2 regions of the Oceanisphaera sediminis genome follow, and region 1 is predicted to be linked to the other one. Evidence: riboswitches for the same ligand, from Rfam matches in the RefSeq annotation. Region 1 holds a riboswitch; the other holds the start of a gene.
The links. Region 1 has a riboswitch for thiamine pyrophosphate ahead of thiD (bifunctional hydroxymethylpyrimidine kinase/phosphomethylpyrimidine kinase). Riboswitches for the same ligand answer to the same signal wherever they lie in the genome.
Positions count from the first base shown of each region.

Region 2: another riboswitch for thiamine pyrophosphate. It lies ahead of thiC (phosphomethylpyrimidine synthase ThiC); the one in region 1 lies ahead of thiD (bifunctional hydroxymethylpyrimidine kinase/phosphomethylpyrimidine kinase).

Region 1 is NZ_BAABDS010000026.1:35,963-51,199, forward strand. Features, by position in the region: gene ABD827_RS08150 (7-cyano-7-deazaguanine/7-aminomethyl-7-deazaguanine transporter) at 1-481, shown strand, start outside; gene ABD827_RS08155 (hypothetical protein) at 468-1,079, opposite strand; gene elbB (isoprenoid biosynthesis glyoxalase ElbB) at 1,531-2,178, opposite strand; gene polA (DNA polymerase I) at 2,490-5,228, shown strand; TPP riboswitch at 5,805-5,905, shown strand; gene thiD (bifunctional hydroxymethylpyrimidine kinase/phosphomethylpyrimidine kinase) at 5,946-6,782, shown strand; gene ABD827_RS08175 (putative monovalent cation/H+ antiporter subunit A) at 7,022-9,322, shown strand; gene ABD827_RS08180 (Na+/H+ antiporter subunit B) at 9,319-9,750, shown strand; gene ABD827_RS08185 (Na+/H+ antiporter subunit C) at 9,751-10,098, shown strand; gene ABD827_RS08190 (Na+/H+ antiporter subunit D) at 10,095-11,597, shown strand; gene ABD827_RS08195 (Na+/H+ antiporter subunit E) at 11,594-12,067, shown strand; gene ABD827_RS08200 (MrpF/PhaF family protein) at 12,072-12,347, shown strand; gene mnhG (monovalent cation/H(+) antiporter subunit G) at 12,337-12,717, shown strand; gene ABD827_RS08210 (phosphate-starvation-inducible PsiE family protein) at 12,992-13,429, opposite strand; gene ABD827_RS08215 (response regulator) at 13,810-14,262, opposite strand; gene ABD827_RS08220 (response regulator) at 14,238-15,237, opposite strand, start outside.
Region 2 is NZ_BAABDS010000039.1:194,101-209,337, forward strand. Features, by position in the region: gene ABD827_RS14580 (thiazole synthase) at 1-28, opposite strand, end outside; gene thiS (sulfur carrier protein ThiS) at 30-230, opposite strand; gene ABD827_RS14590 (HesA/MoeB/ThiF family protein) at 221-988, opposite strand; gene thiE (thiamine phosphate synthase) at 990-2,498, opposite strand; gene thiC (phosphomethylpyrimidine synthase ThiC) at 2,504-4,444, opposite strand; TPP riboswitch at 4,525-4,628, opposite strand; gene menA (1,4-dihydroxy-2-naphthoate octaprenyltransferase) at 4,736-5,617, opposite strand; gene ABD827_RS14610 (exoribonuclease II) at 5,866-7,833, shown strand; gene cysP (thiosulfate ABC transporter substrate-binding protein CysP) at 8,311-9,315, shown strand; gene cysT (sulfate/thiosulfate ABC transporter permease CysT) at 9,319-10,161, shown strand; gene cysW (sulfate/thiosulfate ABC transporter permease CysW) at 10,161-11,000, shown strand; gene cysA (sulfate/thiosulfate ABC transporter ATP-binding protein CysA) at 11,007-12,098, shown strand; gene cysM (cysteine synthase CysM) at 12,166-13,056, opposite strand; gene ABD827_RS14640 (LysE family translocator) at 13,147-13,764, opposite strand; gene ABD827_RS14645 (bifunctional acetate--CoA ligase family protein/GNAT family N-acetyltransferase) at 13,905-15,237, shown strand, end outside.

The DNA of each region.
Region 1 (15,237 bases):
CGACATGGCGCGACGCATTATCTTTCTGGTGATGCTGCCGGCACTGGCTACCTCTTATGTGTTATCGGTGCTGTTTTTCGAGGCGCAATATCAGGGGCTGGGGGCGCTGTCCGAGTTCAACCTGTTTGTGGCCCGCATCGCCCTGGCCAGCTTCATGGCCTATGTGCTGGGACAGATCATGGATGTCTCGGTATTCAACCGGCTGCGGCAGATAAAGACCTGGTGGGTGGCACCCACCTGTTCCACCATCTTCGGTAACCTGGTCGATACTCTGGTGTTCTTCGGTCTGGCATTTTATCGCTCACCGGATCCCTTCATGGCCGAGCACTGGGTTGAAATTGCCTGGGTGGATTACGGCGTCAAGCTGGTGTTCAGTCTGGTGTTGTTCGTGCCCGCCTATGGTTTGCTGCTCAAATACCTGAGCAGCAAGTTTGTCGGCCACGCCAACACCGGCGTCGAGGTTGGCGTTAAAGCCGGGTGATTGCCGCGATATCGAGGGCCTCGGCATAGGCGTTGAGGTCCTCTTCCGTTACGCTCCGGCCGTTGAGCTGGATCAGGATGCGGTTGGCCACCAGCATCTGCAGCTCCCGGCGACTGCCTTCCTCTTTCATCATGGCGGTTTGTCCCTGAATGCGCTTTATCTTGTAACCCCCCATGGCCGCCATGCTGGGGTTGGTAAAGAGTACCGCCATGGTCTGCAGCAGGGGTGAGTCTTTGGTAATGCTGATTTCCAGGCTGCCGCCGTCTTTACGATAACGGCGGGATGCGTTGATACCACCGCCGAAAAAGGCCGCCGAACCGGCCTGGGTATTTACCTTTTCGGCCTGCCAGCCGGCAAGTGGCTCCGGAAACAGGGTGCCGAGTTCGCCGGCCTGCAGCTGACGGATCAGGGTGGCGACATAATCGAACTGTGCCGCCGCCTGTGACAGCTCGCCGGCTTCAAAGGCCCGGTTACCTTCGGTGATGGCCTGCCTGATGTCGGCGTTGGTTTCGGCTTGAGTGTCGGTCTCATCGGCGAACGGTGCACCGGGCAGCAAGAGCCCCGCCCATAACCCAATCCATAAATACGGTTTGTTCATCTGCTTCCCTCCGGCTGTCTTTCATCCATTGTAGTCAAGCTGTCATCGGGGGAGAGTCAGCGGCGGGCCCAAGGAACTCTGTAGTGGCATACTCCTTGGTATCAGGGAGGGCAAAGGGATCTGCTCCGCCGACCTTCTGTTTCAGGGATGAAACAGAGAGCGTACAGGGAGGTATTTACAGCGAGTCGGTGGAACGGGCCATTTGTCCGACCTTTGCAGAGCAACCAAATAGATCAGTTATTTCATCTGCTTGGTATAAATGAAGAAATTTGTTTGCAATTATAAATGATAACGATTATCGTTAACTTGCTTTCGGAACATGACTTCCACTCTCTTCTGCAGTAGGTGAAGCCTCTTTCCAGCGGTAGGTGAAGACAGCTTGCGAAGGCACGACATTGCTCACATTGCTTCCAGAGTTTTAGGCCGGCTTATGCCGGCCTTTTTTTGCTTCTTACATTTCCAGCAGTCGTTTCACCAGCTTGCCGATGCCGGTATCGGCTTCGGTGATGTTTTGGGCCAGCATGTAGGCGGGGGTGGAGATCACCCGGTAATGGCTGTCTTCCACCACGTCGGTCACCGCGCAGCCGATGTGTTCACCGCCCATGGCGGTAAAGGCCTCGGCCACCGCCGCCTCGGTACCTATGGTGCCCTTGACGCCCGCCGGATAAACGCGAGGGATCATGACCGGCGAGATACAGCAGTAACCGGCGGGTTTACGTGCGGCGGCAAAGCCCTTGCAGACGCGCAGCACCTGCGGATCCAGTTGGGCGTCGGCACCCTTGACGGCAAAATCGCACAGGTTTTTAGCGGCACCGAAGCCGCCGGGCAGCAACAGGGCATCGAAGTCGTCCGCGTTCAGCTCGGTGAGCGGCTTGATGTCGCCACGGGCGATGCGGGCGGCTTCTTCCAGCACATTACGATTGCCCGGTTCCTCCTCACCGCCGAGATGATTGATCACATGATGCTGGGGCTTGTCGGGGGCAAAACACTGATAGCTGGCCCCTTGCCTGGCCAGGTGCAGCAGACACAACACGGCCTCGTGAATTTCTGCTCCGTCATAGACGCCGCAGCCGCTCAGAATAACGGCAACTTTTTTCATGTCAGTCTCCTTATTTGGCATTCACAATCTGTGATCCCGCACCGGGCGATCCGTCAGAACTATGCTAGCATTTATTTCGCTCAACAATTGTTCAGAACTTCGTTGCTGTCGATTTTCCACATTTTCAGATCCGCAAGCAAGATCCACATTTAAAATATAAGCTTTTGATATTTAATGGATCTTTTATTTTATCAGGATCTTGCCGCGATCCGCTTTGCACAGAGTTATCCACAGGCTTGTCCGGGGCCATCGTGGTGTCGGCGGCTCGGCTGTGGCATGCTAGCGGCCAACGCATTAACGAGAAAGATGTCATGGTTGCCATTCCTGCCAAACCCCTGATCCTGGTCGATGGATCTTCCTATCTGTACCGTGCCTATTTTGCTTCCCAGCAGGCCGATTTACGCACCAGCGACGGTCGTCCCAGCGGTGCGATCCGAGTGGTCACCAACATGCTGCGCAGCCTGCACAAGCAGTTTCCCGACTCCCGGGTGACGGTAGTATTTGACGCCAAGGGCAAAACCTTTCGCGACGAAATCTACCCGGAATACAAGGCGCAACGACCCTCGATGCCGGACGATCTGCGCAGCCAGGTTCAGCCCATTCATGACATCATTCGAGCCATGGGGCTGCCGTTGTTGATCGAAGATGGGGTTGAGGCGGATGACGTGATCGGCACCCTGGCCCGCCAGGCGACCGAACAGCAGCTGGATGTGGTGATCAGCACCGGCGACAAGGACATGGCCCAGCTGGTGTCGGATCATGTGCTGCTGATGGATACCATGAAGAACAGCTTCATGGATCGCGACGGCGTGATAGAGAAGTTTGGCGTGCCGCCGGAGCTGATCATCGATCTGCTGGCGCTGGTTGGCGACAAGGTCGACAACATACCGGGCATGCCCGGAGTGGGCGAAAAAACCGCGCTGGCCCTGTTGCAGGGGCTGGGTTCGATCGACGAGATTGCCGCCAATACCGACAAGGTGGCCGCGCTGGGCTTTCGCGGCTCCAAGACGTTTGCCGCCAAATTCGTCGAACATCAGGAGATGGTCCGGCTGTCACGCGAGCTGGCGACCATCAAGACCGACGTGGCACTGGAGTGGGGCCCGGCCGATCTGCAGCAAAGCGAGCCCGACACCGAGGCCCTGAAGGCGCTTTACCGGGAATACGAGTTCCGCAACCTGCTGGAAGAGCTGGAGCCGGGCCAGAACAAGGAACCCGCCACAGCACCGGCGCCGGCCATGGCCACCGACTATCAGACCCTTCTTACCGAAGCAGAGCTGAACGACTGGGTCGAGCGGCTGGCGCAGGCGCCTTATTTTGCCTTCGACACCGAAACCACCAGCCTCAACTATAGAGATGCCCGGGTGGTGGGCGTGTCTTTTGCCGTCGAGCCGGGTCAGGCCGCCTATGTGCCCTTCGGCCATGATTATCTGGATGCGCCCGAACAGCTGAGCGAAGCCACCGTGCTGGGCGCGCTCAAGCCGCTGCTGGAAGACGAACAAGTCGTCAAGCTGGGCCAGAACCTGAAATACGATGCCAACGTGCTGAAAAATCACGGTATCGAGCTGAAAGGCATCGGCCTGGATACCATGCTGGAATCTTATGTACTGAATTCGGTGCAAACCCGGCACGACATGGACAGCATGGCGGCGTTCTATCTCAACCATAACACCATGTCATTCGAGTCTATTGCCGGCAAGGGCGCCAAACAGCTGACCTTCAACCAGATACCGCTGGAGCAGGCCGGTCCCTATGCGGCGGAAGACGCCGACGTCACCCTGCGGCTGCATCACCATCTGGCACCGAAACTGGCGGTCGAACCCGAGCTGCAGCAGGTGTTCAGCGATATCGAAATGCCGCTGGTACCGATTCTGGCGCAAATGGAATATACCGGGGTGCGCATCGACAGCGGCCTGCTGGCCATTCAGAGCGAAGAAATTGCCAAGCGCCTGAAAGAGCTGGAGCTGGAAGCCTTTGAGCTGGCCGGCGAACCCTTCAATCTGGGCTCACCCAAGCAGTTGGGCGAAATCCTGTTTACCAGGCTCGAACTGCCGGTGCTGAAGAAAACCCCCAAGGGCGCACCCTCTACCGCCGAAGAAGTACTGCAGGAACTGGCGCTGGACTATCCGCTGCCCAAGCTGCTGATGGAATACCGGGGCTTGAGCAAGCTCAAGTCGACCTATACCGACAAGTTGCCGCAAATGGTCAACGAGCACAGCGGTCGCATTCATACCTCCTACCATCAGGCCAATACCGCCACCGGCCGGCTGTCGTCGTCGGATCCCAACCTGCAGAACATTCCCATCCGTACCGCGGAAGGACGGCGTATTCGCCAGGCCTTCGTGGCGGCGCCCGGTTACCGGGTGGTGGCGGCGGATTACTCCCAGATTGAACTGCGCATCATGGCGCACCTGTCGCGAGACAAGGGCCTGCTGGACGCCTTCGCCCAGGGGCTGGATATTCACAAGGCCACCGCCGCCGAGGTATTCGGCGTGGCGCTGGATCAGGTGACCACAGAACAGCGCCGTCGGGCCAAGGCCATCAACTTCGGCCTTATCTACGGCATGAGCGCCTTTGGACTGTCGCGCCAGCTTGGCATCGGCCGTAATGAGGCCCAGCAGTACATGGATATCTATTTCGAGCGTTATCCGGGCGTGCTGCGCTACATGGAAGACACCCGTGCCCTGGCCGCCGACAAGGGTTATGTGTCTACCCTGTTCGGTCGCCGACTGTACCTGCCGGAGATCAATGCCAAGAACGGTGCCCGCCGCAAGGGTGCCGAACGGGCCGCCATCAACGCGCCGATGCAGGGCACCGCCGCCGATATCATCAAGAAGGCGATGATTCAGGTTTCCGGCTGGCTGGAGCAGCAACAAATCGATGAAGTACAGATGCTGATGCAGGTGCACGATGAGCTGGTGTTCGAAATTCGCGCAGACAAGGTCGAATCCTTCAAGGAGCAGATCCGCGATCTGATGGAGCAGGCCGCCAGCCTGGATGTGCCGCTGCTGGTGGAAGTTGGCGAAGGCGACAACTGGGACGAGGCGCATTAACTGCAGCCGTAAGCTATAAGCCGTCAGTTAAAAACCAAACACCGAACCAGCAGGCTCGGTGTTTTTTTATGTGTGATACCAACTTGAATAAAGATCTGATCATTTTTAAACCCGAGCTCAGAGGCAACACAGCCGCCTCCCTCGACACGCCACTGGGCTAGCCATCTTTGCTGGGTAACGGCTGCGAATATTCACTGGATATTCGGTCCATTACCCAACAAAGATACACGGCAGCAAGCTGCCCCATGGGGGCTCGGAAATGCCATCCATGGCATTTCACGGTCGTGGGAGGCGATCTCTGCTGCCTCTTCTCGAGCATCGAGTTGTCTGTAGACGGCGCTAACAGACAACTCCGGTGCATCAAGGAGGACAAAGGGAGCTGTTCAGCCGACCATCCGCGCCACGGATGGCGCGGCTGAGCCTCCAGGGAGGGATTCACGGCGAGTCGGCGGAGCGGACCCTTTGTTCGACTTTTATACAAGAATGAAATAGATCATTTGTTTAGTGGGGTTGGTATGACTTACAGCGTACAGCGGGGATTTCTGGTCTTTACGGTCCCGGGTCGTTATTATCGAGTCTTGTTAGTCGGGGAGCCGCGAGGCTGAGACGGTATCAATGCCGGACCCGCCGTACCTGATCCAGTTAATGCTGGCGTAGGAAACTAACGGGCAAGCGTCAGTTTGCCGGTGGTGCCTTCGCCCGGAGGACCATAAGGATATGACCAGTCACACCCCCCAAGATCATCAAGCCGCCAGTCACAAACCGATAGTGCTGACCATTGCCGGATCCGACAGCGGTGGTGGTGCCGGTATTCAGGCCGACATCAAGGCCATTTCTGCCACCGGCGGCTATGCCTGCTCGGTGATCACCGCCCTGACCGCCCAGAACACCCGCGGTGTCAGCGCCGTGCATCCGGTACCGCAGGAGATGATCCGCGCCCAGCTGGAAGCGGTATTCAGTGATTTGCAGGTCACGGCGGTCAAGGTCGGCATGCTGGGCGACAGCGCCACCATTCGTACCGTGGCCGAGGTGCTGCGTCGTTATCGTCCGGCCCATCTGGTGGTGGATCCGGTGATGGTCACCGCCAATGGCGACATGCTGCTGGCCGAGGATGCGGTCATCAGCCTGCGAGAAGAACTGCTGCCACTGGCCGATGTGATCACCCCCAACCTGCCGGAGGCGGCGGCGCTGATCGGCAGCCCAGTGCCTGCAACCCTGGCCGATGTCGAGTCTCTGTTTGCCGGACTCGCCAACCTGGACTGTGCCGCTGTGCTGCTCAAGGGCGGTTTTCTGCAGCAGGAGTCGCGCAGTCCGGACTGGTTATTGAAGGATGGCGAAGTACACTGCTTCGATACGCCGCGGGTGATCACCCCCAATACCCACGGCACCGGCTGCACCCTGTCGGCGGCGCTGGCCTGCTATCTGGGGCAGGGGCTGGCGATGGATCTGGCGGTCTCCACCGCCAAGCATTATATCGATCAGGCCATTCTGGCCGGCAGCAGTTTGCGCATCGGCCAGGGGCGAGGGCCGGTGGAGCATTTCTTCTCGCGCTGAAGGAATGGCATAAATAGCGATCGGTATCGCACGCAGAGCCGCCATTACCGGGCTCTGCTTGCGTTTTGATGGGGTGGCTTGTAGTATCGACCGCCATAACAACTTAAAAAAACATTCGATTAACTGCTTGAAAGTTAATTGAAATGCTTCCTAATATAGCCTGCGCCCTGTGCCGTTCTCCCTCTGTTTTTTCGCTAATTCTGTTGCCTGAACAGGCATGGAAATGAGGCCGTTTGCCTATGCTTTTTGCTGTTATTTCGGGTTTTGTGTTAGCGGCGCTGGTGCCCCGCCTGTCGTCTGTTCTGGGGACGAAAATCGGCTGGGTCCTGGCGGTGCTGCCGGCTGCCCTGTTTGGCTACTTTCTGGGTTTCTGGCCACAGGTGACCACGGGTCAGACCGTGCTGCAGAGCCATGAATGGATTCCCAGCCTGGGTATCAACCTCAGCTTCATGGTGGATGGCCTCAGCCTGATGTTCGCGCTGCTGATCACCGGCATCGGTACCTTTATCTTTATTTACGCCGGCCGCTATCTGCAGGGCCATAAAGATATTCACAAGTTGCTGATGTACCTGCTGGCCTTCATGGCCGCCATGCTGGGGCTGGTGCTGTCCAGCAACCTGATTTCGCTGTTTGTGTTCTGGGAACTGACCAGCTTTACCTCCTATCTGCTGATCGGTTTCAACCACGAGCAGGAAAAAGCCCGCAAGGCGGCGCTGCAGGGGTTCTTTATTACCGTCGGTGGCGGCCTGGCGTTGATGGCGGGTCTGATCCTGCTGGGCAACATCGGTGGCAGCTTCGAGCTGAATGAACTGCTGGCTCAAGATGTGGATATACAGCAACACCCGCTGTTTCTGGCGATGATGGTGTTGATCCTGCTGGGCGCCTTTACCAAGTCGGCTCAGACCCCCTTCCATTTCTGGCTGCCCAACGCCATGGCGGCGCCGACCCCGGTCAGCGCCTATCTGCACTCGGCCACCATGGTCAAGGCGGGTGTTTATCTGATGGCGCGCTTGCAGCCGATGATGGCCGGTAGCGAGGCCTGGATGATGACCCTGTCGCTGTTTGGCGGCGTGACCATGACGGTGGGCGCCCTGATGGCGGTATGCAGCACCGATCTCAAGCGTATTCTCGCCTTTTCCACCATCATGGCGCTGGGCACCCTGACCATGCTGATCGGCATCGGTACCCCCCATGCGCTGGAGGCGGCCATGGTGTTCCTGCTGGCCCATGCACTATACAAGGGCGCCTTGTTCATGGCGGCGGGCACCCTGGATCATGCCACCGGCACCAAGGATGTACGCGATCTGGGCGGGCTGCGTAAATACATGCCGCAAACGGCGCTGTTCATCACCCTGGCCGCGCTGTCGCTGGCCGGTATTCCACCGCTGTTCGGTTTTATCGCCAAGGAACTGATGTTCGAGGCGGCGCTGGGTGCGCCCTGGTTGTCGAACCTGCTGATCGGGTTGTCGGTCATCACCGCCATCGGCATAGTGGCGTCGGCCGCGCTGGTGGCGATAAAACCCTTTTACGGGCCATTGAAGCCCACGCCCAAAACGCCCCACGAAGCGCCACTGGCGATGCGACTGGGCTTTACCCTGCTGGCCATTGTCGGTCTGTTGCTGGGATTGATGCCGAGTCTGGTGACGCCCCTGCTGCAGGCGGCGGTAACCGCCATTGGCGGCGCCCCGGCGGCCGAGCTGAAACTGGCGCTGTGGCACGGTTTCAACCTGCCGCTGCTGCTCAGTGCGCTGGCATTGGCGTGTGGCGGCCTGCTTTATCATCACTGGGATCGCATACGCGATCCGCTGGCCGCCGCCCTTAATCCCCTGGCTTATGGCCCCGAGCGGAGCTATGAGCGAATGATGGATGGCCTTCAGGTGGTGGCGAAGGGCCAGACCCGCATACTGCAGAATGGCTATATGACCCACTATATTCTGACCATATTGCTGACCACCATCGTCCTGCTGACCTATGCCTTCTGGTCGGAAGACGCCTTTGTCTACTCGCTGTCGTTCGAGGGAGTACGGCTTTACGAAGTAGTGATCGGCTTGCTGATGCTGGTGGCGGTGGTGTATGCCAGCGCCACCCATCTGCGGTTGGGCGCGGTGGCGGCCATCGGGGTGCTGGGTTTTGCCATGGCGATGATTTACGTGTTCTTCAGCGCACCGGATCTGGCCATTACCCAGGTATTGGTAGAGACCCTGACCGTGATCATGCTGGTACTGGTGCTGTTTCGTCTGCCCGGTTTTCAGGATCTGTCGAGCCCGCTGGTACGCTGGCGCGATGCGGCCGTGGCCGGTGCCTTCGGGGTGCTGGTGACCATGATGGTGCTCACCGTGAACCAGTCGACCCTGCCGGGCGAGGGCATTACCGCCTATCTGGTGGAAAACAGCTATGTGGTGGCGCACGGGCGCAACATCGTCAACGTCATACTGGTCGACTTCCGGGCGCTGGATACTCTGGGCGAGATCTTCGTGCTGGCGCTGGCGGCCATCGGCGTCAATGCCATGATTCGCTTTCGTTGGGAGACGCAGAAATGAGATCGGATACCTCCATCATACTGCAGACCGCTACCCGCATGCTGGTGCCGCTGTTGCTGTTGTTCTCCATCTTTTTGCTGTTGCGCGGCCATAACGATCCCGGGGGCGGCTTTATCGCCGGGCTGGTGGCGTCCAGCGCCTTTGCCCTGCACCTGTTCGCCTTTGATGCCAGCAGTACCAAGAAGCTGATGAAGGTGGAAAGTCAGCTGTTGATGGGCGTCGGCCTGTTACTGGCGCTGTTCAGCGGCATGGTCGGCGTGGTGTTTCGGGGCCAGCCCTTTTTGACCAGCCAGTGGGGCACCCTCTATGTGCCGGGCATCGGCGAGCTGGCGGTAAGTACCCCCCTGCTGTTCGATATCGGTGTTTACCTGGTGGTGATCGGCGTGGTGTCGACCATATTGCTGTCACTGGACAAGGTGGAGGAATAAATGGAAAACCTGTTTGCTTTCGTGATTGGCGGCCTCTACGCCACGGCGCTGTTCATGATGCTCAGACGCAGCATCGTCAAACTGGTGATCGGGCTCATGATTCTGTCCAACGCCGCCAACCTGCTGATCCTGACCGGGGGTGGCCTGGTGCGGGGCGCACCGCCGCTGATTCCGGAAGGACTGTCGCAACCGGCCGGCATCATCGCCGACCCGCTGCCTCAGGCGCTGATCCTGACCGCCATCGTCATCAGTTTCGGTGTGCTGGCCTTTGCCGTGGTGCTGATCCATCGCGCCTATGAAGTTATCGGGGCCGATGACATGAACGAAATGAAGAGCACAGACTCGTGAATATAGCCGTTATCCTACCCATATTTATCCCCATGCTGGCCGGTGCCCTGACCCTGATCTGCTGGCGCTGGCGTTTGGTCCAGCGCTGGATTTCGGTGCTGTCCGGCAGCGGTCTGCTGCTGGCCGCCCTCTATCTGTTCATTCAGGTGCGACAAGAGGGCATTCTGGTGGCCTACGTCGGCAACTGGTCGGCGCCCTACGGCATTACCCTGGTGGCGGATTTGCTCAGTGCCATCATGGTGCTGGTGACCGGCATCATCGGCCTGGCGGTGGCGGTGTACTCGCTGGCCACCATGAGCCGCAGCCATGAAGCCTTTGGCTATTACCCTTTGCTGCATCTGATGCTGGCCGGGGTGGTGGGCGCCTTTCTCACCGGTGACATCTTCAACCTCTATGTGTGGTTCGAGATCATGCTGGTGGCCTCGTTCGGCCTGATGATACTGGGCGGCGAGCGCGCCCAGATGGAGGGGGCGGTCAAGTACGTGACCCTGAACCTGATCTCGTCGGCGCTGTTTCTGACCGCCGTGGGCCTGCTGTACGGTTACGCCGGTACCCTGAACATGGCGGATCTGGCGCTGAAGCTGGGCAACGGCGAGCAGCCGGGGCTGGTAACGGTGATCGCCATGCTGTTTCTGGTGGCGTTCGGCATCAAGGCGGCGGCCTTTCCGCTGTTCTTCTGGCTGCCCGCCTCCTACCACACGCCGCCGGTGGCCATTTCGGCGGTGTTTGCCGGTCTGTTGACCAAGGTGGGGGTCTATGCGCTGTATCGGGTATTCAGCCTGATCTTCGTGCAGGATGTGGGGCTGACCCACCACGGCATCTTGATGGGCATGGGCATTTTCACCATGCTGACCGGGGTGCTGGGGGCGGCGGCCCAGTTCGAGGTGCGCCGCATCCTGTCTTTCCATATCGTCAGCCAGATTGGTTACATGCTGGTGGGGCTGGCGCTGTTTACGCCGCTGGCCATTGCCGGCGGCGTCTTCTATATCTTTCATCACATCATAGTGAAGACCAACCTGTTCCTGATCAGCGGTATCATGTATCGCTATCACGGCAGCTATGATCTGGCGCGACTGGGTGGCCTGTACCGTTCCACCCCCTGGCTGGCGCTGCTGTTTCTGATCCCGGCCATGTCGCTGGCGGGACTGCCGCCCCTGTCGGGCTTTTTCGCCAAATACACGGTGATCAAGGCCGGTATCGAGGCGCAGTCCTGGCTGATGGTGACCATAGCGCTGATCGTCGGCCTGCTGACCCTGTATTCCATGGTCAAAATCTGGGCCGAGGCGTTCTGGAAGCCGTTGCCGGAAGAGGCCAAGTCGCTGCGTGGCGCCGAGGATCCGAGCCGGTATGTGTTGTATCTGCCGGTGTTGAGCCTGGCCCTGCTGACCCTGACCATCGGCTTTGGTGCCGAGTGGTTTGTGCAGCTGGCGCTGGATACGGCGGAGCAGCTGCTGACGCCGGCCGGTTATATCGAGGCGGTACTGGGAGTAAGCCGATGAGAGCCTTTGGTTGGAATATGCTGCTGGCCCTGCTGTGGGTCATATTGTCCGGCAACTACAGCATCAGCAACCTGGTGGCCGGCATGTTGCTGAGCTATCTGGTGCTGGCCTATGTGGCGCGGGACAAGCCGATGTTTGCCAATTATTTCGGCAAGCTGCCGAAAATCATTCGCTTCATCCTGTTTTTTATCTGGGATCTGATCAAGGCCAACGCCCGGGTCGCCTACGATGTGCTGACGCCGACGCACCTGATGCGCCCCGGGGTGATCGCCATACCGCTGGATCTCAAGGATGATGCCGGCATATCGCTGTTTGCCAACCTGATCACCGTGACCCCGGGCTCACTGTCGCTGGATGTGTCCAGCGATCGCAAGGTGTTGTATGTGCATATGATGTATCTGGATAGCGAGGCCCGCCAACTGGCGGAATTGAAGGCCCTGGAGGCCCGTGTACTGGACTTGTTGAGATAAGCCGATGCTTGAATTTGTTATTACCTTGTCGTTTGTGTTTTTGAGTGTCGGGCTGGTGCTGGCCACGATACGCTTGCTGCGTGGCCCGACCCTGCCGGATCGGGTGGTGGCACTGGAAGTGATCGCCTCGCTGACGGTGGGCTTTATTCTGCTGTACAGCATCAGCTACCAGGTGCCCCAGTTTATCGACGTGGCCATTGCGCTGGCGCTGACTTCTTTCATGACGGCGGTGGGCTTTGCCCGCTACCTGGAGCGGGGAGGCAAGCGCCATGATGACTGAAATCATTACCAGTCTGCTGTTGTTGCTCGGCTCCTTTTTGATGCTGCTGTCCGGCATCGGCATTATTCGCATGCCGGATTTGCTGACCCGCATGCACGCGACCAGCAAGGCGGGGGCCCTGGGCATTGGCCTGATGGCCTGCGGCTTCGCGGTGTTTTATGGCGATAACGTCAGTGTGGTGGTGCGCGCCCTGGCGGTGGTGGTGTTTGTGATTGTCACCGCTCCGGTGGCGGCCCATGTGCTGGCCCGGGCCGGTTACTTTGTGGGCATCAAGCTGTGGGAAGGCACGGTCAAGGACGTGATCAAGGAACGCTACGACCTCAAGACCCACCGGCTGGGCAGCTCGCCTCGCAAGCGGGAAGAAGACTAAAGGGCTGTGGTATACCAAGCCGACTGAACAAACGATCTATTTGCCAGTAAGTAATTTCTCATTACTGATGTGGACACTGGGTCCGGTTTGCCTTTATCGTCACCCTCGCGAAGGCGGGGGGCTGTGTCTTTGCAGGCGACTCACAGTCACCATTCTGCATTACAAGTTCTGGATTCCCGCCTTCGCGGGAATGACAAGAGAGGGCGCGCGGGAAGGTCGCAGAAGCATACCGGTTATGCGTGATTACTTAACCACATCTATTACGCCGAACTACTTACGTTTTGACTCTGTAACTCTGTTTGATAAACCAATAACAACCTCCCAGCGCAAGGATAATAAAACCCAAACCTATTATTGCTAAGGGATCATATTTTTCTAGATCAAGTAGAATCACCTTTCGAGAAACTGCTATAACTGCGACTAATAAAACGACTTCTGCATGTATGATGTTATCCTTGAAATACATTTCTACTGTTTCTACAAGCTCGAATCCAATGAGGATAATAAAAAAGAAGCTAAATATTCTGAATAATTCATCTATTTCAAGAAAAATGACATCGTCAGTAGGGTCAAATATATCCAAGTAAAGAATTATACCAAGCTCTACTATCGCAATAGCAACAATTATGGACATTAATATAAGTACGAAAAACGACATCCATTTTTTTGCTTTATGAACAAAAGAAACAGCTTTATCTATGATTTTACTCACTAAATATAAACTCCTTTTACGTAGTAGTGATAGGCTGGCAAGTTATTTCAATCGTTCCCACGGGTCAGAATGTGCGGGACTGGCGCATTCGGCTCTTCGTTATATATTACGCCCGCGTAAGTAATATCTCATAACTTATGTGGATACTGGGGCTCGCTTTTCTTTCTCGTCACCCTCGCGAAGGCGGGGGTCCAGTGTCTTTGCAGGAGAAGCGCAGGCTGACAAATCTGCGCCACAGGCCCTGGATTCCCGCCTTCGCGGGAATGACGACAGAACCACACCTGTTATGCAGCATTACTTAATACTGTAGTGGTCAACAAAAAGTGACCACCGTTTTAGAGTTTTCCCAGAACCGCCGTTCAGACTCGACAGTTGACTGCTCAGGGTCGCTTATGACTTAACTGCCAGATGGCCTTGATCTGCTCGGGTAACTGTATGGGGTCGAAGGGCTTGGCGATCACGTCCAGCGCGCCCATCGCCTTGTAGGCGGCAATTTCCTGCGGCTGTATCTTGGCGGTCATGAAGGCCACCGGAGTGGTCGCCTGGGCGGGATTCTGCCGCAGCGCCGTCAGGGTAGAGGGGCCGTCCATGCCCGGCATCATCACATCCAGCAGTATCATGTCGGGATCAAAATCGGCCACCTGCTCCAGGGCCTGCTCGCCGGAGGCGCACAGCAGTACCGTAAAACCGCCGACGGTCTCCAGCGCCAGCTGGGCGATTTCACGAATGTCGTCGTCGTCTTCCACATACAGAATACGTTGGGGGGCGGTCTTGAGCATGATGTCGTCCTTGTCGTCTGGTGTCAGATTTATTCCGGTGTGTCGGCCAGCCATTTTTCGGGTTCCAGCCCGGCCTGGCGCAACATGCGCAGCGCGTCGCGGCCGTGCAGTTTTGACGCAACCCGCAGCCCCGCCAGGTGCATGATCAGCAGAGCGCGCTGGGTAGCATGGGCCGGGGCAATATGTATGGCACCAATCAGCTCCCTTGTCGGTAGCGGTAGCCCCCATTGCTGCTTGAGCCGGTTGCCGTAGTTCGGCGCCCACTGGGCGAGCAACTGTTCCGGCGGCGCGTCATCGAGGCTGCCGCCGCGAGTAATAAAATCCTGCAGTACGCGCAATACCGCCAGCTCTCCGCTGCGACTCAGCAAACCGGCGGTATAACAGTTCAAGCCATTCAGGCCGATGCTCAGTGCCATGGCCCGGGCGATAGTGGCGACCTGCTCGGCGGTGGTCTGGTAGTGACGGGCCAGCTCGATCAGGCGTTCATCGTGCAGGGAGCCGGTAACGTCGAGCGCCAGTGCCATGGCGGTGCGTAACGACAGATCCACGCCCAGGGTGGCAATGGCCTCGTCCAGCCGGCTCACCGGCTTGCCGCTGCGTTTCAGCGACGCGCCGTTGGCCTGTTTCAGCAAGCGGGCGGTCAATGCCGGCTGGTTTTTCCAGTTTTGGGCCAGGTCGGTCGGTGACAGGCTGTCGCTGTCGGCCAGCAGGGGCAGCACGGCGTTCTGATCGAGTTCGGTTGGCAGGCGCAGCTTGTCGGTCAGTGCCTGGTTCAGCCAGTCGTCCAGCGACGGCAGCGCAGACGGCTGCTGGCCGACGGGCAGATCGGCATGCAGCAGCGGCATCAGGCGTTGTTGCAGCATGGCCACATCGAACGGCTTGGCAATAAAGTCGCTGATGCCATAACGGGCGGCGGCCATCACGTGCTGGCGGTCGGAGCTGGCGCTGATCATGACGATGGGGGTGGCCGTGTCGGTGCTGCGAATGAGTTTGACCAGCTCGAGCCCCGAGCCGTCCGGTAGATTCCAG
Region 2 (15,237 bases), on a different contig from region 1:
AGGTTTTATCGGCAATAATCAGGCTCATGTCAGCCTCCGGCTATGGCGTGGAACAGGGTAATGTTGTCGTTGGGGGTCAGCTGCTGCTCCCCCCACTGGCTGCGGGCCACCACCTGTTGATTCAGGGCCACCGCCACGCCGGGCTTGTCTTGCTCCAGTTCGACCAGCAACTGGCCGAGGGTGGTGCCTTCGGCCAGATCCAGCGCTTCGTCGTTCAGTACTACTCGCATTGTTGTTCTTCCCCCTTGGGTCCACACACCGGACAGGCCGGATCTTTCGGCACCTTGAGGCTGTGCCAGCGATGCGCCCTGGCATCGAACAGCTTGAGCTCACCCCAGGGCACACTGCCGGTACCGGTAAAAAACTTGATGGCTTCCAGCGCCTGCAACAGGCCGATAGTGCCGACCACGGGGCCGATGACCCCGGAGTTGCTGCAGTTGAGCCGTTCGCCGATGTCGGGGCCATAAAGACAGCGATAACAGCCATGCTCGGCGGCCGGATCCAGCGCCAGCAACTGACCTTCGAAGCGAATGGCCGCCCCCACCAGCAAGGGTTTGCCCCAGGCGTAGCAGGCGGCGTTGATGTCCTGGCGAATCGAGATGTTGTCGGTGCAGTCCAGCACCAGATCCACCTCGGCGACAAAATCGCCCAGGCTCTGCCGGTCCAGCTTCTGATTGATGGCGATCACTTCGATGTCGGGGTTCAGCGCCAGTAACTTCTCGCGCGCCGTTTCCGCCTTGCTGTGTTGCAGGCTGTCCATGTCATACAGGGTCTGGCGCTGCAGGTTGCTGACCTCGATGTGATCGAAATCGGCCAGCCACAGGGTGCCGACTCCGGCCGCCGCCAGATACTGCACGGCGGGCGAGCCCAGGCCACCCAGGCCCACCACCAGCACCGAGGCGTGTTTCAGCTTCATCTGCCCCTCTTCGCCAACCTCTTCCAGCAACAGGTGCCGGCTATAACGCATGAATTCGCTGTCGCTGAGCATCTTATCCCTCCACCATTTCCAGCAGATCGCGGATGGCCGCATCCGGATCGGCCGCTTCGGTAATGGCGGTGACCAGGGCGATGCTGCCGACATTCGTCTGGGCCACCAGCGGTACCCGATCGCGACTGATGCCACCGATGGCCACCAGCGGAAATTCCGCCTCCATCAAGGCCACATAGCGGTGCAGCCGCTCCAGCCCCTGAGGGCGGGACGGCATGTCCTTGGTTTTGGTGGGGAAGATATGACCCAGCGCCAGATAGGACGGCTTGAGCTCGCGGGCGCGCAGCATTTCGTAATAACCGTGAGTAGACAGGCCCAGTTTGAGACCGGCGGCGCGAATGGCCTCCAGATCCGCCACTTCGATATCTTCCTGGCCCAGGTGCACGCCGTAGGCGCCGTGCTTGATGGCCAGCCGCCAGTAGTCGTTGATGAACAGCCGGGCGTTGTAGCGTTGGCCCAGCTCGACCGCGGCCTTGATGTCGGCTTCCACCTCGGCGTCGGCCTTGTCCTTGATGCGCAGCTGCAGGGTGCGTACTCCCTGCTCCAGCAGGCGTTCCAGCCAGGCCACCGAGGTCACCACCGGATACAGCCCCAGCTTGAGGGTATCCATGGCGGCAAAATCCCCTTGCGGGCTGGTGCCGGTGATGCCCAGCTGTTCGGCCAGGGCCGAGCCCGGCATCACCACGGTGGGAAAGTCGTTCAAATCCGTCGGCCAGCCCAGATGGGCCACCGGGCCGGCACCGGCGCCGATGGCCTCGGCGCCCTTCAGGCCCTGATTGACGTAGGCCTTGGCCAGCACCAGCGCATCTTCAATCGGGTAGTCCAGCGCCACGGCGGTGGCGATGGCCGACGACAGGGTACAACCGGTGCCGTGACCGTGACGGGTTTGCACTCGGGGGCTGGCCAGCCAGATTTCACGCTGGCCGTCGGTGTAATAGTCGATGGCCTGCTCGCCGGCCCAGTCCAGGTGACCGCCCTTCACCAATACGGCGCGTACGCCCAGTTCCAGCAGGGCGGCGGCCCCGGCGCGCAGCTGTGCCGGAGAGTCGGGCGCGATGCCCGACAATACTTTCAGTTCCAGCGCATTGGGGGTAACCAGATCCACCTCGGGCAGCAGGTGCTGCTGCAACGCCGGGATCAGGTTGGTTTCGGCCATGCTCTGGCCGGTGCTGGCAATGGCCACCGGATCCAGCACCACAAAGGGCTGCCACTGGCGGCGATATTCACGCAGCGTGCGCGCCAGCACCTCGGCCCGCAGGCCGCCGGGCAGCAGACCAATCTTGATGGCCCGGGCCGGCATGTCGCTGGCCAGCGAGACCAGCTGGCTGGTAAAAGCCTGCATCAATACCGGCTCGACCATGGATACCGCCACCGAGTTCTGGGCGGTAATGGCGGAGATAACCGAGCAGCCGTGGCCGCCCAGTCCCTGAATGGTGTGCAAATCGGCCTGAATACCGGCACCGCCGCCCGAATCGGAGCCGGCGATGGTCCAGACGATGGGTCTTGTCATAGAAATTATTGCTCCAGTTTGTCGGCCTGGTGATACAGCTCACCGCCGCGTTTCTTGAATTCTTGTGACATCTGCGCCATGCCGGCGACCACGGTTTCGCTGTTGCCGTCCATATCGACCAGTTGCACCGCTATGGCTTCCTGGGCGGCGGCATACTCGCGCACTTCCTGAGTGATCTTCATCGAGCAGAACTTGGGTCCGCACATGGAGCAGAAGTGGGCTACCTTGCCGGATTCCTGCGGCAGGGTTTCGTCGTGATAGGCACGGGCGGTCTGCGGATCCAGCGCCAGGTTGAACTGATCTTCCCAACGGAACTCGAAGCGCGCCTTGGACATGGCGTTGTCGCGGATTTGCGCACCCGGATGGCCCTTGGCCAGATCGGCGGCGTGAGCGGCAATCTTGTAGGTGATTAGCCCCTGTTTGACGTCTTCCTTGTTCGGCAACCCTAAGTGCTCTTTCGGGGTGACGTAGCACAGCATGGCGCAACCGAACCAGCCGATCATGGCGGCACCGATGCCGGAGGTGAAGTGGTCGTAGCCGGGGGCGATATCGGTGGTCAGCGGGCCCAGGGTATAGAAGGGTGCCTCGTGGCAATGCTCCAGCTGCTCTTCCATGTTGCGCTTGATCATGTGCATCGGCACGTGGCCGGGGCCTTCGATCATCACCTGTACGTCGTATTCCCAGGCGACCTTGGTCAGCTCACCAAGAGTGTGCAGCTCGGCAAACTGGGCTTCGTCGTTGGCGTCGGCAATGGAGCCGGGACGCATGCCGTCACCCAGCGACAGCGACACATCGTAGGCGGCACAGATTTCGCAAATTTCGCGGAAATGCTCGTAGAGGAAGCTTTCCTTGTGATGGGACAGACACCACTTGGCCATGATGGAACCACCGCGCGACACGATACCGGTGACGCGCTTGGCGGTCATGGGCACGAAGCGCAGCAGCACGCCGGCGTGAATGGTGAAGTAATCCACGCCCTGCTCGGCCTGTTCGATCAGGGTGTCGCGAAACACTTCCCAGGTCAGGTCTTCGGCCACGCCGTTCACTTTTTCCAGCGCCTGGTAGATGGGGACGGTACCGATGGGCACCGGGCTGTTGCGCAGTATCCATTCGCGGGTTTCGTGAATGTAACGACCGGTAGACAGATCCATCACGTTGTCGGCACCCCAGCGGGTGGACCACACCAGCTTCTCCACTTCTTCTTCGATGCTGGAAGTCACCGCCGAGTTACCGATGTTGGCGTTGATTTTCACCAGGAAATTGCGGCCGATGATCATCGGCTCGGACTCGGCGTGGTTGATGTTGGCCGGAATGATGGCGCGGCCTTCGGCGACTTCCTTGCGCACGAATTCGGGGGTGATGGCGTCCGGCAGGTTGGCGCCGAAGTTCTGGCCCGGGTGCTGTTGCAGCAGCATCTCGTCCCGCACCCGCTCGCGGCCCATGTTCTCGCGAATGGCGATGTATTCCATCTCGGGGGTGATGATGCCTTTGCGGGCATAGTGCAGCTGGGTGACACAGGCGCCGACTTTGGCCTTGCGCGGCTTGGGCATCTGCTCGAAACGCAGGTGATCCAGGCCATCGTCGGCCATGCGCTGCTGGGTAAACTCGGAGGTAACGCCCTCCAGCTCCTCGGTGTCGTTACGCTCCAGAATCCACTGACGACGCATCTGGGGCAGACCCCGGCGTACATCCAGATCGGCATCGGGATCGCCGTAGGGACCGGCGGTGTCGTAAATCGGTACCGGCGCATTGGGCTCGAGAATGGGGTTTTCTTCGGTGCCGCCCTTGAAGCTGTCGGCCAGATGAATTTCGCGCATGCCGACCTTGATGTCCGGGCGCGAGCCTTCGATGTAGATGCGGCGGGAATTGGGGAAGTGCTCGCCTTTCAGGTTATCGATAAATGCCTGGGCCTGGCTGCGAACTTCACGACGGTTTATTTTTGACATAGCAATCTCACTTCGAATCCATTGAGGGTGAAAATGCTTGTCAGGAGTGTTGAGAAAGAACTCGGCAGAAGAGGTGTGGCGCCAAGTTCTCGCTTGCTTCCCTTACGCAGGTATTAGCCTGATCAGGTTCAACGGATCCCGCTTTCGCGGTCTCAGCCCATATAGAGCACTCCGACAAGATAGCGGCCAGTATAAACAGACCCCGCTCACAAAAGCAAAGTCATTACCGGACAATCCGGCTATAAAAAGTTAACCGCCATGAAACATTTCGGCATTGGACTCGGCCGGTTTTTATCCGACCACCAGCCCCAGCGCAAGCAGGCCGGTGAAGGCAAGCGTGCCCCGCGCGGTCAGAGCCAGCGCCCGGTTAAGCTCGGCGCCCTGGCCGGTCAGCACCAATTGAGTGGCCCGCGCCAGCGGCCAGAGCGCCAGCAAACTTACAAAGCCCGGCTCGGTCATGATGCGGGTGCCGGCCAGCACGGCGCCCCCCAGCAGCAACAACTGATAGGCCCGCGCCCGCCGCAACCCCAGCCGCAGCGCCAGGGTGTGCTTGCCGGCCTGCCGGTCGGTGTCCATGTCGCGAATGTTGTTGATATTGAGCACCGCCACCGCCAGCAGGCCGGCGGTGAGTGATGCCCAGCCGGCGGACTCGCTCAGCCGATGCTGCATCAGGTAACTGCAGCCCAGCACCGCCACCGGGCCGAAAAACACGAATACCGCCACATCGCCGAGGCCCAGATAGCCATAAGGGCGCCGGCCCAGGGTGTAACCCAGCGCCGCCAGCAAGGCACAAGACCCCAACGCCATAAATCCCAGCCAGGCACCGACATCGGGCCCCAATGCCGCCCACAGCAGTAACAGGCCCGAGCCGGTTGCCAGTGCGGCGGTTACTATCATGGCGTTACGCAGCTGATCGGGGCTCGCCAGGCCGGAGGCCAGCACTCGGGTCGGGCCGGTGCGGTTTATCGAGTCGGTACCGCGTACGCCGTCGCCATAGTCGTTGGCCAGGTTGGACAGTATCTGCAGCAACAGCGCGGTCAGCAGCGCCAGCGTCAGCACGCCGCCGTTAAAGGCGCCGGCCTGAGCGGCGGTGCCCGCGCCCAACAGCATGGAGGCCACCGCCAGAGGCAGGGTTCTGGGCCGAATCGCCAGCAGCCAGGATTGTGGTGACATATGAGTATCGCTTAGCAGTCGGATTCAAACGATTATGATAACCAAGCTCGACGGCCGCGTCCCGGTTAAAAATGGTGCTACCCCGACAACCGCGGTTACTACCTGCTAAGCCAGGGCGTGAACGAGGCCGGTCACCCCGACATGTCCAGACTCAGCCTTATCCAATGCCACGGCTAGCGTCAAGGTTTCCTTGGCATATCGGGGGTAAATCCGTATAGTCAGGCGCATATTTCGACAGGTCTTTACTTATGTTTCAAAACAACCCCCTGCTGGCCCAGCTCAAGCAACAAATCCGCGAAACCCTTCCCATTAAAGAAGGCATCGTGAAAGGTACCTCCAAAGGTTTTGGTTTTCTTGAAGTAAGCGAAAAAGAAAGCTTCTTTATTCCACCACCACAGATGAAAAAAGTGATGCATGGCGATCACATTACCGCCGTGGTGCGTACCGAAAACGAGCGCGAGCTGGTTGAGCCCGAGACCCTGATCGAAGCCGGTGTTACCCGCTTTGTGGCCCGGGTGAAGTGGTTCCGTGACCGGCTCAATATCGTGCCCGATCATCCGTTGATGAAAGATGCCATCAAGGCACGCGCCATCAAGGGGTTGGACGAAAAGAGCCTGAAAGAAGGCGACTGGGTACTGGGCGAAATGACCCGCCACGCCCTGAAAGACAACAAAGGCTTTTTCGCCAGCGTGGTGGAAGTGATTGCCGGCGTAGAAGACCCCATCGCTCCCTGGTGGGTGGTGCTGGCCCGCAACAAGCTGGCCAACCAGGCGCCGGAAGACAGGGCCGAGTGGCAAACGCTGGAAGAAACCCTGCCGCGTCAGGATCTTACCGATATGCCCTTCTTCACCATCGATGGCGAATCCACCCTGGATATGGATGATGCCCTGAGCGTGAAAAAGCTGGATAACGCCTGGGAACTGACCGTTGCCATCGCCGACCCCACCGCCTATGTTGCCCACAACAGCGAAATGGACCGCGTCGCCGCCGAGCGCGCCTTTACCGTTTATCTCCCCGGCCGCAACATTCCCATGCTGCCCCGCACCCTGGCCGACGAACTCTGTTCGCTGCAGGAAGGGGTAGAGCGTCCGGCCCTGTGTGCCCGCCTGCAGATCGACTTTGACGGCAAGGTGTCCGACAAGGCCGACTTCTTCGCCGCCCACATTCGCTCCCAGGCCCGCTTAAGCTACGATCAGGTCTCCGACTGGGTCGAGCAAATCGGCGACTGGCAGCCCGGCAGCGAAGTCATTGCCGAGCAGCTGCGTGAGCTGACCGCCCTGACCCATGCCCGCAGCGCCTGGCGCAGCAAGCACGCCATCGTGTTCAAGGACAGACCCGATTACCGCTTTGCGCTCGACGAAGACAGCAACGTCACGGCCATTCTGGTCGATCACCGTCGCATCGCCAACCAGATGGTAGAAGAGGCGATGATCGCCGCCAACCTGTCTTGCGGCAACTGGCTGACCGAACATGCCGGCACCGGTATCTTCAACGTGCACGCCGGTTTTGACAGTGAAAAAATGGAAGGCCTGGTCGAACTGCTGCAGACCCACGAAGCCCCCTTCGAGCCTGACACCCTGTCGAGCCTGGAAGGCTTCTGTGCCCTGCGCCGCTGGCTGGATGCCCGCGACACCAGTTATCTGGACAGTCGCACCCGTCGTTACCAGTCGTTTGCCGCCATGAGCGCCACCCCGGGTGAGCACTTTGGCCTGGGCCTGACCGCCTACGCCACCTGGACCTCGCCGATTCGTAAATACGGCGACATCGTCAACCACCGTCTGATCAAGGCCATTCTTGCCGAGCAGGAACATGGCGTGCATGCACCCAGTGACGAACTGGCCGTTCACCTGTCCGAGCAGCGCCGCATGCATCGCCGGGCCGAGCGCGATATCGCCGACTGGCTGTATGTGCGTTATCTGCAGCCGGCCGTGGCCGAAGGCAAGGTGTTCGATGCCGAAGTGGTCGATATCGGTCGCGGTGGCGTCAAGCTGCGCCTGCAGGAAAACGGTGCCGTGGTGTTCATGCCTTCCTCGCTGATCCTGGCCAACCGGGATCGACTGGAATGCAGCTGGGACGATGGCCGGGTTTACCTGGACAAGGCCCCGCTGTACGAGCTGGGTCAGGCGGTACAGGTGATCATCACCGAAGCGATTGAAGACACCCGCTCCTTGATCGCCAAGCCGGCACAGCCGATTTCACCGGTCGCCCCGCAATAAGGCGTTCGGTAAACAGCTGACGTAAAAAGGGCCTGCAGATGCAGGCCCTTTTTGTTATACCAATCCCCCTAAACAAATGATCTATTCCATTTTTGTATAAAAGTCGAACAAAGGGCCCGCTCCGCCGACTCGCCGTGGGACGTGACACTCACTGCTTTAGCCCACTGCGAACATTCACTGGATGTTCGATCAGACGAAAGCACTTCGTCACGGCAGCAAGCTGCCCCCTCTAGGCTCAGCCGCGCCATCCGTGGCGCGAATGGTCGGCTGAGCAGATCCCTTTGTCCTCCTTGATGCATCGGTGTTGCCTCTGATCCCGAGGTTAAAATGATCAGATGTTTATTCAAATTGGTATGAATCGGACTCGATAGATCCACCCTTGCTTTCATATACCTTAAACGAATAAAAAACTTAGTTTAAATACTCTATAAGCATATTAAACTCGGGTACATCATCTTTGAGTCCCTGGAGTTCATCATGCGCAAATCTCTTCTGGCTTCCCTGCTGTTTGCTGCCGGGTTAAGCACCGCCGTCCCCCTTCAGGCAAAAGAACTGCTCAACAGCAGCTACGACATCGCCCGCGAGCTGTTTGCCGAGATCAACCCGGTGTTCGCCGAACACTGGGAGCAGAAGACCGGTGAAACCCTGGAAATCAAACAGTCTCATGCCGGCTCCTCCCGCCAGGCACAGGCCATTCTGCAGGGCCTGCGTGCCGATGTGGTCACCTATAACCAGGTGACCGACGTCGATGTGCTGCACCAGAAAGGCCAGCTGATCCCCGCCGACTGGAAAGCTCGTCTGCCCAACGATAGCTCGCCCTATTTCTCCACCATGGCGTTTCTGGTGCGTGAAGGTAACCCCAAGAATATTCAAGGCTGGGACGACCTGACCCGGGACGACGTGCAGCTGGTGTTCCCCAACCCCAAGACTTCCGGTAACGGCCGTTATACCTATCTGGCCGCCTGGGGCGCCGCCCACCAGCAGTTTGACGGCGATGAAGACAAGATTCGCGAGCACATGGGCAAACTGATCAAACAGGTGGCGGTATTCGACACCGGCGGCCGTGGCGCCACCACTACCTTTGTGGAGCGTGGCATCGGTGATGTGCTGATCACCTTCGAGTCGGAAGTGAACAACATCAGCACACTGAACCCACAAGCGGGTTATCAGGTGGTGGTGCCGCCGGTCGACGTGCTGGCCGAGTTTCCGGTGACCTGGATTGACCGCAACGTGGAGCGTAACGGCACCGCCGAACAGGCCAAGGCCTATCTGGAGTTTTTATACACTCCCGAAGCCCAGCGCATTCTCGCCGGTTACTACTACCGGGTACATAACGACACGGTTGCCGCCGAAGTGGCAGACAAATTCCCTGCCACCGAACTGTTCAAGGTAGAAGACATCTTCGGCAGCTGGGAGCAGGCCATGGCCGCCCACTTCGCCAACGGTGGCAGCCTGGATCAACTGCAGGCTCAGGGACGCTAAACCATGGCGGCGCTGTTGGGTTCATCCAAGCGGGTACTACCGGGTTTTACCCTGAGTCTGGGCACCAGCCTGCTGTTCGTCAGCCTGATTATCCTGCTGCCGCTCACCGGGCTGATACTGAATACCAGCCAGATGGGCTGGGCACAGTACTGGCAGGTCATCAGTGACCCCAGAGTGGTGGCCACCTACAAGGTCACCGCCAGCGCCGCCGCCGCCGCCAGCCTGTTCAACATGGTGTTTGGCCTGTTAATGGCCTGGATTCTGACCCGTTACCGTTTTCCGTGCCGGGCCCTGCTCGACGGTCTGATGGATCTGCCCTTTGCCCTGCCTACGGCGGTGGCCGGCCTGACGCTGGCCTCGCTGTTTGCCACCAACGGCTGGTACGGCGAATGGCTGGCCGATCTGGGCATCAAGGTGTCTTACACCTGGGTTGGCATCGTCATCGCCATGGTCTTTACCAGCGTGCCCTTTGTGGTGCGTACCGTGCAGCCGGTGCTGGAAGATCTGGGACCGGAATACGAAGAGGCGGCCGCCACCCTGGGCGCCAGCCCCTGGCAGGCATTCAGCCGTGTGGTATTGCCCGAGCTGAAGCCGGCACTGATCACCGGCACCGCCCTGTCGTTCACCCGCAGTCTGGGTGAATTTGGCGCCGTTATCTTTATTGCCGGCAACATGCCGTGGCAGACCGAAATTACCTCGCTGATGATTTTCATCAAGCTGCAGGAATTCGATTATGCCGCCGCCAGTGCCATCGCCAGCATCATCTTACTGGCCTCCTTCGTGCTGTTGTTTCTGATCAACGGCATTCAAAGCCGCTTTATGCGTCGGGTACGAGGTAACAGCTGATGGAACAGTCTCTGACACTGAAAGCCGCTCGTCCCTGGGGTCGCTGGTTGCTGATTGGCACCGGCGTGGTGCTGACCCTGCTGTTGCTGGTGGTGCCGCTGCTGGCCATTATTGCCGGTGCCTTCGCCGCCGGTGTGGGTGGCGTGCTGGATAACCTGAACGAGCCGGACATGCTGCATGCCATCGGCCTGACCCTGCTGGTGGCGGCACTGACCGTGCCCATCAACCTGGTGTTCGGCACCCTGCTGGCCTGGCTGGTCACCCGCTTTCAGTTTCGCGGTCGTCAGCTACTGCTGACCCTGATGGACGTGCCCTTTGCGGTATCGCCCGTGGTGGCCGGTTTGCTCTATCTGCTGATGTACGGCGTCAACGGCCCGGTCGGCGGCTGGCTCGACGGGGTCGACATGCAACTGATGTTTGCCTGGCCCGGCATCGTCATGGTCACCGTGTTCGTCACCTGTCCCTTCATGGTGCGTGAGCTGGTGCCGCTGATGAGCAGCCAGGGCACCGATTCGGAAGAAGCGGCGGTGCTGCTGGGGGCCAGCGGCTGGCAACTGTTTCGCAAAATCACCCTGCCCAACATTCGCTGGGCGCTGCTGTACGGGGTGATCCTCACCAACGCCCGGGCGGTGGGCGAATTTGGCGCCGTGTCGGTGGTGTCCGGCGGTATTCGCGGCGAAACCAATACCCTGTCGCTGCACGTCGAGCTGCTGCATCAGGACTATAACGCGGTCGGCGCCTTTACCGCCGCCGCCCTGCTGACACTGATGGCGGTGATCACCTTGTTGTTCAAATCCTATCTCGAGTGGCGCCTGCACGGCGCCGAAGCACAGGAGTAAGACCGCATGAGTATTCAGATTGAGGGGGTTCACAAGTCCTTCGGCAACACCCGGGTGCTGCACGACATCAACCTCGACCTGCCCAGCGGCCAGCTGGTGGGGCTGCTGGGTCCTTCCGGCTCGGGCAAGACCACGCTGCTGCGCATCATCGCCGGGCTGGAGCACGCCAACGGCGGCCGCATTCGCTTCAACGACAGCGATGTGACCGACTTGCACGCCCGGGATCGCAAGGTCGGCTTCGTGTTTCAGAATTATGCGCTGTTCCGCCACATGACGGTGTTCGACAACATCGCCTTCGGGCTGACTATCATGCCGAAGGCGGAGCGCCCGTCCAGAGCCGACATCAAACGCCGGGTTGGCGAGCTGCTGGAGATGATTCAGCTGTCGCATGTGGCCGACCGTTTTCCGGCCCAGTTGTCCGGCGGTCAGCGTCAGCGCGTGGCCCTGGCCCGCTCTCTGGCGGTAGAGCCACGTGTGCTGTTGCTGGACGAACCTTTTGGCGCCCTCGACGCCCAGGTGCGCAAGGAACTGCGCCGCTGGCTGCGCCGGTTGCACGACGAGCTGCACTTCACCAGCATCTTCGTGACCCACGATCAGGAAGAGGCGCTGGATGTGTCGGATCAAGTGGTGGTGATGAGCCAGGGCAAGGTGGAGCAGATCGGCAGCCCGGATGATATCTGGCAGCAACCGGCCAGTCGCTTCGTACTGGAGTTTCTCGGTGAGGTGAATCGGATTGATGGCGAGCTGCACGGCAGCCGCTTCAAGGTGGGGCATTATCCGCTGCAACTGCCGGTGGCCAGCCATAGGCAGGGCAAGGCCAGCTGGTATCTGCGCCCGCACGAAATCAGCTTGAGCACCGCAGCCGATGCCCAACACCCGCTGCCGGTGGTGGTGACCGACGTCAATCCGCGCGGTGCCCTGCTGCGACTGGAGCTGGAACCCCAGAACTGGCCGGGCCAATTGCTGGAAGCCGAGCTGCCTCGCCGGCAGCTGGAGCAGGCCCGCCGCGGTCAGACCCTTTATCTGGGCAGCCAGGGCGGCCGCCTCTATCTGGGCGATCAGCAGGTGACCGAAGAAAGTCTGGCGTTAACGGCTTGAAACCGGGGATTGGGGATTGGGGATTGGCAGACTCGCTTTTCCAATCCCTATTCCCTAATCCCTGCTGTTACCCGTTAAATACCCCGGATGACAAATAGCGATCGCCCCGGTCGCAGATGATGGCGACGATGATGGCGTTATCGACCTGCTCGGCCAGCTTGAGCGCGCCGGCCACGGCACCGCCGGAGCTGACGCCGCAGAAGATGCCTTCTTCTTTCGCCAGCCGCAGCATGGTGGCGACCGCTTCTGCTTCGCCGATATCCAGCACCTGATCCACCCGGCTCTTTTCGAAGATGCCCGGCAGATAGGCCTCGGGCCAGCGACGAATACCCGGGATATTACTGCCTTCGCAGGGTTGCAGGCCGACGATTTGCACCGCTTCATTCTGCTGCTTGAGGTATTGCGACACCCCCATAATAGTGCCGGTGGTGCCCATGCTGGACACGAAATGGGTGACCCGACCTTCGGTTTGCTGCCAGATCTCGGGCCCCGTGGTCAGCAGGTGTGCTTCGGGGTTGTCCGGGTTGTTGAACTGGTCGAGGATCACGCCTTTGCCTTCGGCGGCCATTCTGTCGGCCAGATCCCGGGCCCCTTCCATCCCGGCTTCCTTGCTCACCAGAATCAGCTCGGCGCCATAGGCCAGCATGGAGGCCTTGCGCTCTTCGGTGGCGTTGTCGGGCATGATCAACACCATGCGATAGCCCTTGATCGCCGCCGACATCGCCAATGCGATGCCGGTGTTGCCACTGGTGGCTTCGATCAGGGTGTCGCCGGGCTTGATATCACCCCGAGCCTCGGCCTGGCGAATCATGTTCAGCGCCGGTCTGTCCTTTACCGAACCCGCCGGGTTATTACCCTCCAGCTTCACCAGCACCTGACTGCCGGTATGGCTGGCCAGCCGCTGCAGGCGTACCAGGGGGGTATTGCCGACAAAGTCTTCTATGGTCGGGAACTGCATCATTAGTCCTTGAAAGCTATGTGAAAATAAGGCGTTGACGCCATTTTACCCGATGCGGCCAGTGGCCTCGACCGCTTATTACCGGGCAAGTTATTGCTGCACCAGCGCCAAGCGGGCACCCAGTGCCATCATGAGCCCACCCGAGAGTCGATTCAGGTAAACCGAGACCCGCTCTCGGCCCTGCAGACCACGCTTCAGCCGCTGGCCGAGCAGACCGTAAGCACCGTTGCAAAGGGTGGCGGTCAGGGTGAATACCAGCCCCAGCTGCAGCAGCTGCATCGGCACCGAGCCGCGTTCCTGACTGATGAACTGGGGCAGAAAAGCGAGAAAGAACAGCGCGACCTTGGGGTTGAGCAGGCCAACCATGAGGCCGCGATAGAATATGCGGCCAACACTGCCGCTGTTTTGCGCCTGGGGCAGATGCATGGTCGAGGCACTGCGCAGGCTGGTCCAGCCCAGATACAGCAGATAAGCCGCGCCCAGATACTTGATTACCATGAAAGCGGTGGCCGATTGCATCACCAGCGCCGACAGCCCCACGACCGCCAGCAGGGTATGACCCAGATAAGACAGCCCCAACCCCAGCGCGGCCCAGAGTCCGGCAAAACGGCGTTCGCCCAGAGCTTGCGACAGCACAAAGAAGATATCCGGTCCCGGTGTTAGATTCAGGGCCAGACAGGCAGGAATAAACAACAACCAGAGTTCCATTCTATACCTCGTTCAGGCTTGCGCCCTTGTTCACTAAAAAAGACCAGGGGCCTGATAATATGCTACAACCCTTAGGTCCTGCCATACCATCTATATGGCGCTGTCGCCTATCGTCATGCCATCTGTATAAAGGAGTCTGTATGCCGCTGCAAGGACTTGATGCCCTGTTCCGACCCACCAGTATCGCCGTAATCGGCGCCTCTCATCGGGACGATGGCGCCGGCAAGCTGGTGATGAAAAACCTGCTGGCCGGTAACTTCAGCGGCCCCGTCATGCCGGTCAACCCCAAGTACGAAGCGGTGGCCGGGGTGATGGCCTACCCCGACATTCAGAGCCTGCCCCGAGTGCCCGACCTGGCCATTATCTGTACGCCAGCCGGCAAGAATCCGGGCATTATCGACCAACTCGGCCGAAAAGGCTGTAAAGCCGCCATTATTCTGGCCGCCGGTACCTCTTCCGAACAGCTGGAGCAGATGAAAGCCAGCGCGCGCGAACATCGCATGCGCCTGCTCGGCCCCAACAGCATGGGGGTGATACTGCCACATATGGGGCTTAATGTTAGTTTTGCGCCTTTTCCGGCCAAACCGGGGCGAATTGCCTTTGTTTCGCAATCGGCGGCGGTGTGCTCCACCATTCTGGACTGGGCCCGCCATAACGACATTGGCTTCTCGCACTTCATTTCGCTCGGTGATGCCTGTGACATCGACTTCGCCCAACTGCTGGACTATCTGGCACGGGACAGGCACACCAGTGCCATTCTGCTGTATATGGATGCGGTGCAGGACGCGCGCGCCTTCATGTCGGCGGCGCGAACCGCTTCACGCAACAAGGCGGTACTGGTGGTCAAAAGCGGCAAGACCCGCATCGGCGCCCAGCTCGGCCACCTGCACACCGGTGGTAATGTAGGCATGGTAGGCATGGATGCCGCCTACGATGCCGCTATTCGTCGGGCCGGCATGCTGCGGGTAAGAGATACCCACGATTTGTTTGCGGCAGTAGAAACCCTCAACCATGCCCAGAGCCTGCGTGGCGAACGGCTGGTGATCCTGACCAACGGCGGCGGCCCGGCCATCATGGCCATCGATACCCTGCTGGCCAGAGGCGGCAAGCTGGCCAGCCTGAGCGAGGGCACCAGGGCGGCGCTGGACCAGGTATTACCGTCGGCCTGGTCCCGAACCAATCCCATCGATATCGTCGGCGATGCGCCGGTCGCACGCTATACCGATAGCTTGAAGGTACTGCTCGACAGCGATGACTGCGACGCCATCCTGATCATGCATGCGCCCTCTGCCGCCGTAAACAGCACCCTGGTGGCCAGGGAAGTCATCAGGATCATCAAGGAACATCCGCGTGCCCGGCGTTTCAACATCCTCACCAACTGGTCGGGGGAAACCAGCGTGTTCGAGGCGCGCCGCTGCTTTACCGAGGCCGGTATTCCCACTTACCGCACGCCGGAAAGTGCCGCCGGCGCCT